Regions from separate parts of the Devosia sp. 1635 genome, predicted to be linked through region 1. Evidence: riboswitches for the same ligand, from Rfam matches in the RefSeq annotation. Region 1 holds a riboswitch; the other holds the start of a gene.
What was found. A riboswitch is a leader RNA that binds a small molecule or an ion and turns the genes downstream of it on or off. The one in region 1 is predicted to bind cobalamin.
Positions count from the first base shown of each region.

Region 2: it holds a riboswitch for cobalamin, as region 1 does, so the genes downstream of both, HRU92_RS15585 (ABC transporter substrate-binding protein) here and HRU92_RS00200 (CbtB domain-containing protein) in region 1, are expected to answer to the same signal.

Region 1 covers NZ_JABAOM010000001.1:34,204-38,886, reverse strand. The annotation lists gene cobW (cobalamin biosynthesis protein CobW) at 134-1,192, opposite strand; gene HRU92_RS00205 (CbtA family protein) at 1,189-1,932, opposite strand; gene HRU92_RS00200 (CbtB domain-containing protein) at 1,958-2,140, opposite strand; cobalamin riboswitch at 2,177-2,395, opposite strand; gene HRU92_RS00195 (DUF2164 domain-containing protein) at 2,490-2,744, shown strand; gene HRU92_RS00190 (DMT family protein) at 2,750-3,106, shown strand; gene znuA (zinc ABC transporter substrate-binding protein ZnuA) at 3,107-4,102, opposite strand; gene HRU92_RS00180 (ATP-binding cassette domain-containing protein) at 4,188-4,683, shown strand, end outside.
Region 2 covers NZ_JABAOM010000003.1:691,143-695,825, forward strand. The annotation lists gene HRU92_RS15580 (iron chelate uptake ABC transporter family permease subunit) at 1-757, opposite strand, end outside; gene HRU92_RS15585 (ABC transporter substrate-binding protein) at 766-1,764, opposite strand; cobalamin riboswitch at 1,915-2,121, opposite strand; gene HRU92_RS15590 (LacI family DNA-binding transcriptional regulator) at 2,172-3,197, opposite strand; gene HRU92_RS15595 (sugar ABC transporter ATP-binding protein) at 3,449-4,683, shown strand, end outside.

The DNA.
Region 1 (4,683 bases):
AGGGGGAGGGGCTTTGGGCTGGTGGGTTGGGCTAGATCGTGCCCAAGGCGCAATGCGGCCCCCTCCCCCTTGAGGGGAGGGTTGGGGTGGGGGTGCAAACCTATCCCGGTGTGTGGAGCCATTCTCTTTGAGCTTATGCCGCCACAGGCTCGGCGCGGCGCAGGCTTTGGGTGATGGCGGCGCGGTCCAGCGGGGATTGGCCGATGACGACGAGTGCGGTTTGCCTGGTTTCGCCGGGCGCCCAGGGGCGGTCGAAATAGGCGGTAATGCGGGGGCCGACGGCCTGGATGGCGAGGCGCGCAGCCGCGCCCGGCACGGCGGCAAAGCCCTTGAGGCGCAGCACGTCATGGGTGCGGATCGTGTCCTCGATGATGGCAAGCAGCTCGTCCTTGCCCGCAATGGCGGGGAGCTGGAGAGAAAAGCTGTCGAAATCGTCGTGCTCGTGCCCTTCGCCCTCGTGCTCGAGTTCGTGGTGGCTGGGGCGGTTGGCGATGTCGGCTTCGGAAGCCATGCCAAGGCCCAGAAGCGCCGCGATATCGACATGGCCATTGGCGGCGCGAACAATGCCGACGCCGGGGCGCAGCTCAGCGCGGATATTCTGCTCGACTTTTTCGAGGGTGGCGGGATCCACCAGATCGGTCTTGTTGATGATAACCATGTCGGCGGCGGCCAGCTGATCCTCGAAGAGCTCGCCCAAGGGCGTTTCGTGATCGAGCATTTCGTCGAGGCGGCGCTGCCGGTCGACGGCGGCTTCATCGGCGGCAAAGCGGCCCTCGGCAAGAGCGGCGGCATCGGCGACGGTCACGACGCCATCGACGGTCACCTGCGCCTTGATCTCGGGCCAGTTGAAGGCGCGGATCAGGGGCTGGGGCAGCGCGAGGCCCGAGGTTTCGATGACGATGTGATCGAATTTTTCAGGGCGATTCAGCAGTGCCTGCATGGTGGGAATGAATTCGTCGGCCACGGTGCAGCAGATGCAGCCATTGGACAGCTCGACCATGTCCTCTTCACGGCAGGTCTCGTCGCCGCAGCCGGCGAGGATGTCCTTGTCGACGCCGAGATCGCCGAATTCATTGATGATGAGGGCGATGCGCTTGCCCTTGGGGGCATGGGCGAGGAGGTGGCGCACGAGGGTGGTCTTGCCCGCGCCCAGAAAGCCGGTGATGACGGTGGTCGGGATCTTGGTGGTCATGCGGGAGCTCCGATGGGGTGGGAAGCCTCGCGGCGGGCGAGGCGATCATTGACGAGGCCGAAGACGACACCCAGCACCAGCCAGAACACGGCTGAACTGCCGATGGTGGCGGCGGCAAAGGCGGTGGCGAGATGGGCGGGAACGGCGCTTGGCTCTTCGGGAGCCGCGGGGGCGCCCACGATGTGCGGCGCGAGGACGAGTGCGAGCGCCACGGCAATCGCCCAGCCCGCCCGGGTCTTGGCCAGCAGCAGGCAGGCGGCGCCGGTGGCAAGGGCCGTCGCGACCCACCAGAGCTGGCGGGCGCCCAGACCGGCGGCGGGCATGCCGGGCAGTTCGGGCGGCAGGCCAAAGGCGGGCGCAAGGGTGAAGCTGGCAAAGCCGGCCAGGCTCCACAGCAGCGCATTGCCGGTGGTGATGGGGATATTGGCCAGGAGGCCCACAGCGCCGATCACGAGGGCAAAGCCGGCGGCGGCGAGCAGATTGGCGAGCACGGTATAGAGGGTGCGCTCAAGACCATCCTGGGGCGCCCATTCGTCAGCGCCATGATCATGGGCCGGGGTGCCGGGGGCGTGGGTATGCTCGGCCGGAGTGGCCTCCTCACCATGGGAATGGCCACCCTCCCCTTCGAAGCTTTCGGCATGCAGGATCAGCGGGGTGACGCGGAAATGCTGGATCGTGGATGCCACAAGGCCAGCACAAAGGGCTGCGACCAGCGCAGCAAAAAACAGATTGCGGAACATTTTTGGTCGTCTCTCGTGCTCGCCCTTAGTGGCAGGGAAAGCCCATGGCGTGGCGGGTGTCGTGGGCGCCGTTGTGCAGGCGATAATCGCCGGCAAAGCCGGTGCCGACCAGGAGGGTCAGCCCGAGCAGGAGCGCGAGCGAGCCGGCGACAAGACGCTGGGACAGCGAAAGAGACTGAAGGCCAGTCGAAACAGTGGTGGTATTCATGCGGCACCCTCCGTGCGCGGAACGAAAAAGAGCTTACAAGCTCGTTGCTGTGCCGGCAGGTCTCCTGGCTTGCGGTGAATAGAGCGCCTCTCGCCTTCCCGGCAGCTTGGCTGCCAGTGGCATAAGGAGAGGAGCGCACCGCTTACAGTTGCGGGGGCAGCCACGGTTTTGGCCCCTGATGGGTAATCCGCACCGTGTTCCCTTTTGATCCCCGCGCCACAACGGGCTTGGGGAACCGACACAGGCTGTGTTCTCGCATGGCGGGCCGGAGGGGTCAATCGCGGCGTGGCGCTTGCCGGACGGGCGATCGCGGCATTATCGTGCCGCCGATTCTGGAGCCCTGCCCGCAATGAAGCCGATCAAGTTCAGCCGCGACGAAACCAAGGCCATGGTGGCGGAGATCCAGGATTATTTCCGGCTGGAGCTGGACCAGACCATCGGGCCGATGCCGGCCGAGATGCTGATGACCTTTTTTGCCGAAAAAATGGGCGCCTATTACTATAATCGCGGGCTGCATGACGCCCAGGAGCTGCTGCGCAAGAAGGTCGAGTCGATCAGCGATGCGCTGTATGCGCTCGAACAGCCCACCAAGGGCGCGCGGTAATCGCCATGGGCTGGAACTTTGCCACGCTGGCCCCGATCGGGCTCTTGATCGCGTCCAACCTCTTCATGACCTTTGCCTGGTATGGGCACCTCAAATTCCCCGGCACGGCGCTGTGGGTGGTGGTGCTGGCCAGCTGGGGCATCGCGTTTTTCGAGTATTGGCTGGCGGTGCCGGCCAATCGCATCGGCTACGGGGTTTATAGCGGCGCCGAACTCAAGACCATTCAGGAGGTGATTTCCCTCTCGGTCTTTGTGCTGTTCAGCGCCACGTATCTGGGCGAGCAGTTCACCTGGAACCACGGGATCGGGTTCGGGCTCATTGCGCTCGGGGCATTCTTTATCTTCAAGGGGCCGCTGGGTTAGCTAGCCCAGGCAGTCCAGGAGCCCATTGGCGAGGCCGCGCAGCAGTTCGGGGTAAAGGTTTGGGCCTTCGGTGAGGGCGCCGCCTTCGGGGTCGAGCACACCGGCCCTGGCCGTGCTGCCCTCGGTGATGGCGGCAATGATGGTCGGCTCGAAATTGGGTTCGGCGAAAAGGCAGGTAGCCCCGAGTTCGGCCACGCGGGCGCGCAGGGCGTCGATCCGCTGAGCGCCGGGCATGACGTCCGGAGTGACGGTGACGGAGCCCGCGACGGTGAGGCCAAAGCGGTTCTCGAAATACTGGTAAGCGTCGTGAAAGACGAGGAAGGGCTTGTCGGCGACGGGTGCGAGACTCGCGGTCAGTTCGGCTTGCAGCGCGACGAGATCGGCTTTTTCGCGCTCGGCATTGGCGGTGTAGGCGGTGGCGTTTTCCGGGTCGGCCGTGCTGAGCGCTGCGGCGATGGCATCGACCATGTGCACCGCGTTTTGCGGATCGAGCCAGAAATGCATGTCGCCGCCATGGTCGTGGTCGTGCCCTTCGTGGGCGTGCTCGTCGTGATCGTGCTCTTCGTGGTCATGGCCTTCGTGATCGTGACCCTCGTGGTCGTGCTCATGGTCATGACCCTCGCCCTCGTGGCTGTGCGCCTCGAAAGTGCCGCCTTCGCGGACCGGCAGGAGGGTGATGCCAGGCGCCTGGCTCAGCTCCACCACTTCGGCTTCGCCTGAAAGCGTGGTCAGTGCATCGGCGAGGAACAGCTCCATGCCAGCCCCGGTCCAGAACACGAGATCAGCATCCTGCAGCGCACCGGCGTCGGAGGGGCGCAGGGCATAGGTGTGGGGGGAAGCGGCGCCGCGAACGATGAGGGTCGGCTCCCCTACCCCCTCCATCACGGCTGCAACGAGGGAGTGCACCGGCTTGATCGAGGCTACCACATTGGGCGCGGCCATGGCCGTGCTGCCCAGCAGCAGGCTCGAAACCAAGGCAAGGGGGAGCAGCTTCATCGGCGCAATCCTGTTATGTTATTACGTTCTTGCTGCGTTATGCTATAACGTTTAGAACGCTGTCAAGCGACGTGATGGAGCAGAAATGGACGGGCAGGCAGGACGCGAAACATTGATCAGCATGAGCGGCGCCGGCGTGCGCCGGGGGGCGCGCGTGCTGGTGGAAGGGGTCGACCTGGCCATCCGGCGCGGCGAGATCGTGACGCTGATCGGGCCCAATGGTTCGGGCAAATCCACCACGGCCAAGATGGCGACGGGCGTGCTCAAGCCGACAATGGGCACGGTGACGCGCCTGCCGGGGCTGCGCATCGGCTATGTGCCGCAAAAGCTGACCATCGACTGGACGCTGCCGCTGACGGTGGAGCGGCTGATGACGCTGACCGGCCGCTTCAGCCGCAGCGAAATCGAGGCGGCGCTCGATCTGGTCGGGGCGCGGCGGCTCCTCGGAGCGGCGGTGCAGGAATTGTCGGGCGGGGAATTCCAGCGCGTGTTGTTTGCCCGCGCCACCATCCGCAAGCCGGACCTTCTGGTGCTGGACGAGCCGGTGCAGGGCGTCGATTTTGCCGGCGAAGTGGCGCTCT
Region 2 (4,683 bases), on a different contig from region 1:
TGAGCGCAAACAGCACCACCCGCACCTGCGCCACGGGCACGCCGAGCGAACGGGCCGCGTCATCCCCGAAGGTGAAGGCATCGAGCGCTCGGGCATAGCGCAGGCAGACGACAAGCCCCGCGGCAACCACGCCTGCCGCAAGGCCCACATCGCTCCAGCGCACGCCGGCAAAACTGCCCAGCAGCCAGAACATGACGCTGCGCGCCTGTTCGGCATCGGCCGAAGTGCTGACAACATAGGAGGTCAGCGCATTGAACAATTGCGAAGCGGCGACACCGGCCAGGATCGTGCGCTCGGCGCTGCCCGCCGCGCCTCGCGCGAGGAGAATGACAAAGGCAAAGGCGGCCAGGGCTCCGGCAAAGGCGCCCAGCGGAATGGCGGCGCTACCCGCCCCTATGCCGAGCACGATGACGCAAACCGCCCCGGTCGAGGCGCCCGCCGAAACGCCCAGCACATAGGGCTCGGCCAGCGGATTGCGCAGCAGCGATTGCAGGATCGCGCCACACAGCGCCAGCCCCGCCCCGCAGGCGGCCGCTACCAGTGAGCGGCTGAGCCGATAATCCCAGATCACGCTTTCCTGGATGCGGCTGATCTCGAACTGCGTCCAGCCCAGGCGATTGGTGATGGCCTGGAGCGTGGTGTGGAGCGAAATGGGCATTTCGCCAATGCCCACCCCCAGCGCCACGGCAAGGGGCAGCAGCAAGGCTGCCCCGCCGATCACCGATCCCCCTAGCCGCGCGCGGCGCCGCTGGGTCATGGCCATGCTCATTGCAGCAGGCCTTGGCTCTGCAGCGCCTCCGCCAGAGTTTCGAGCCCGCCAATCGTGCGCAGGGTCGGGTTCATTGCCTGCGCGTCGAGCAGCACCAGATGGCCCGCCTCGACGGCGCTGAGCTGGCTGACCATGGGGTCGGTCTTGAGAAACTCCACTTTGAGGGCGGGGTCATCGGCCGGCCGGTTGCGCCGGTCCATCGTGCCGACGACGATGACCGTGGGGTCGGCCGCGGCAATGGCTTCCCAGCTGACCAGCGGCCAGTCTTCCTCGCTGTCGACGATGTTGCGGGCGCCCATCACCTTCATCATATAGGCCGAAGCGCCATTGCGGCCGGCCACCCAAGCATCCCCGGCAATTTCGGGGCTCGAGAACCAGAACACCATGGAAACGCCCGCCGCGCGCTTCCCCAGTTGCGCGCGCACGGCCGCTTCGCGGCTGCGCAGCTCGCGGACCAGTTCGGCCCCCCGCTCATTGACGTCAAAGATCGCCGCCAATTCGCTGATCTCCTGGTAGAGCAACTCGGTGGTCCAGGGTTCGAGGCGCACGCCATCGCCATTGCTGGCATCCTTCATGGCGCAGGTGGTCAGCGAGATATAGCTCGGGATCCCGAGATCAGCATATTGCTCGCGGTTACCCGCTTCATCGCGCATCCCGAACTGGGCGGCAATGAAATCGGGCTCGGTGCCAAGGATTGCTTCATAGCTCGCGGTGCTGTCGGCCAGGCGCGGCACTTTTGCGTTGTCGGCGGCAACCTCTTCGAGCACCGGCGAAACCCAGGTGGCGGTGCCCACCATGCGATCGGCCAGACCGAGCAGCAGCAGGATTTCCGAGCTGTTCTGCCCGATGCCGACGGCCCGCTGCGGTGCCTCGGTAAAGGTGAGTTCGACCCCGCAATTTTCGAGCTGCAGGGGGTATTGGGTTGCGTGTTGGGCCAAGGCCGTGCTGGCCGTGGCAACAAAAATGCCGCTGGCCAGAAGGGAGAACAGACGCATCGAAACCTCTCGTGATGCTGTTCAAGCCAAACGATCAGCCAGACACGAGGGGAAAGTTGAGGTCATGCTCCCGCGACCCCGAAGAGGCGCAACGGCAACGATCGGACGAGCCAAAAGCCGGTCCGCACCCCACCGAAACACCTCGTTCGGTTTGCTGGTCGTTGTCCCGGCAGGTCTCCTGGCTCGCGGCTCTGGCGCTCCTCGTCCCCTTCCCGGTCGCTTGACCAGTGGCTTGGACGGTGAACTTGCCGCTTACAGTTGCGAGGGCAGCTTCGGTTTTGGCCCCTGATGGGTAATCCGCACCGTATTCCCTTTTCATCCGCGCTCGATGGCGGAACCGTGACCCCGCCGTCTTAGCGGCGCGTCGGACCCTGGGCAAGGGGGAAGTGGCGGAGGGGGTGTCGCGGTCAGCCGCTCGCCAGCCGCGCCACCGAGCTGCGCACCACCAGTTCCGCGCGCAACAGGATATTGGTGGATTTGGGCTGCTCGTCGGCCAGCAGGGTCAGCAGCAATTCCATCGCCGCTTCCCCGATCCGGTGCCGGGGCTGCTTCATCGTCGTCAGCGACGGGCTGACAAAGCTGGCAAAGGAAATATCGTCGAACCCCATCACCGAAAACTGCCGCGGCAGTTCATAGCGGCGCGTGTTGAGCGCGATGATGACCCCGAGGGCCGTTGCATCATTGACGCAGAAAAACGCGCTGGGCAGCGCATCGCGCACAAACATCAACTCGGCGGCAGCCCGCCCGCTTTCCGTCGTGCCATCGCCATCGAGGATCAGCCGCGGATCGATGCGGATGCCGGCCCCTTCAAGGGCCGCGCGATAGCCCGCTTCGCGCAAGCGGTTAATCTCCCGGCTGCTGGAATGGCCGATAAAGGCGATGCGCCGGTGCCCCTGCGAAATCAGGTGCTCGGTGGCGACGCGGGCGCCCTCGACATTGTCGACCCCGACAAAGGGAATGCTTTGCCCCGTCACCGGCTCGTTGACGGCGACGGTCGGGGGCAGGCGGGTTTCGCCGCGATCCTGCCCGAAGCCGAACGGCAGGTGGCCGGTAAAGAGGATCAATCCATCCGCCTGGTTGGAGCTGATGAACCGGAGATAATCGGTTTCCCGGCTCGGATCGTTCTGGGTATTGCCGATCAGTACCCCATAGCCGCGCTTGCTGGCTTCAGTCTCGAGACCCACGAGGATGTTGGAGAAATTGGGGTCGCCCACATCGGGGGCAAGGATCAGGATCATGTTGGAGCGCCGCATGCGCAGCGAGCGCGCCAGGGCATTCGTGGTGTAGCCGGTGCGGGCAACGGCTTCGGCGACCTTGCGGCGGGTGGCGTCGGCGACTTTGGTCGGCTCGTTGATGGCGCGGCTGACGGTGGCGATCGACACCCCGGCCATGGCCGCAACATCTTCAATGGTCGCCAGCTTTTGCTGCTGCACTCGGCCCCGCTCCGCCCCCCGCGCCGCTCGGTTGCGCTGCAACCGGCTTACGCCCAGACAAGTGTCATTTGCGCGATCAACAGTGCGCCTGTGCCCCTTAGCAGAGGTCGATCCAGGCGGCACGCTCTACCACTCCCCCATAGCAGTTATGCACCTGTGTAAACCTTTACATCAATCCTGAAAACCTTTACACCGGCACTCAAGCAGAGAGCCGCACAGCAAGTGCGCCATGCTTGGGGGAGGGCGGCAGCATGATCGATGCGCAAGACGCAAATGCGTCCCCGATCTTGTCGGCCCACCGCATTTCCAAGTCCTTTGGCGATATCCCGGTGCTGTTCAGCATCGATTTCGACATCAGGCCCGGCGAGGTTCACGCCATTATCGGCGAGAATGGCGCGGGCAAGTCGACGCTGATCAAGATTCTCTCCGGTATCGAGCAGCCGACCTCGGGCACCATCACCTATCAGGGGCAAACCGTGGTCTTGCCGCCCGATGGGCAGGCGGCGGCCATGGGCATCGTCGTAATCCACCAGGAATTGCTGCTGGCCGAACATCTGAGTGTCGCCGACTCCATTTTCCTCGGGCGCGAATTGCGCCGCGGCCCATTCTTGCAGCTCAAGCAGATGCGCGAGCAGACCCGGGCCATCCTCGACACGCTCCATGTCCATATCGACCCCGATGCGCGCATCAACACGCTCTCGGTCGCCGACAAGCAGATGGTGGAAATCGCCAAGGCGATCAGCCGCGATGCGCGCGTCATCATCATGGACGAGCCGACCGCCGTGCTGTCGGTCGGGGAAACCCAGACCTTTTTCGAGCAGATCCGCAGGCTGACGGCCAAGGGTGTGGCGGTGATCTTCATCTCCCACAAGCTCGAGGAAATCATGGAGCTCGCCGACCGCGTAACGGTGCTGCGTGACGGGCAGCTGATCGCGACGGTCGGTACCGAGAACCTGACGCCCGATTCCATTGCCCAGATGATGGTGGGGCGCGAACTCTCCAATCTTTATCCGCCCAAGCACGAGCCTGATGTGGATGGCGAAGTCGTGCTTTCCGTGCGCGATCTCGCCGCGCCCGGGGTCTCGGGCATCTCCTTCGAGCTGCGGCGCGGAGAAATCCTCGGCTTTGCCGGGCTGATCGGTTCGGGCCGCACCGCGGTGGCCGAAGCCATTGTCGGGCTCACGCGTAAAACTGCCGGGGCTCTGGAGGTGCATGGCACTCCCGCCGATTTCCCGGATCTCGCGAGCTCGCTCGATGCCGGGCTGGCCTATATGACCAAGGACCGCAAGGGGCGGGGGCTGCTGCTCAATGCCGGCCTGCAGCCCAATCTCACCTTGCTGACGCTGAAAAAGCACCTGCGCCACGGCTTTCTCGACGGGCGCAGCGAAGCGCAGGCGCTCGAGCGCGCGGTGCGGCGCTTTGATGTGCGCGCGCGCGATCCGTCGGTGCCGGTGGGCAAGCTGTCGGGCGGCAATCAGCAAAAGCT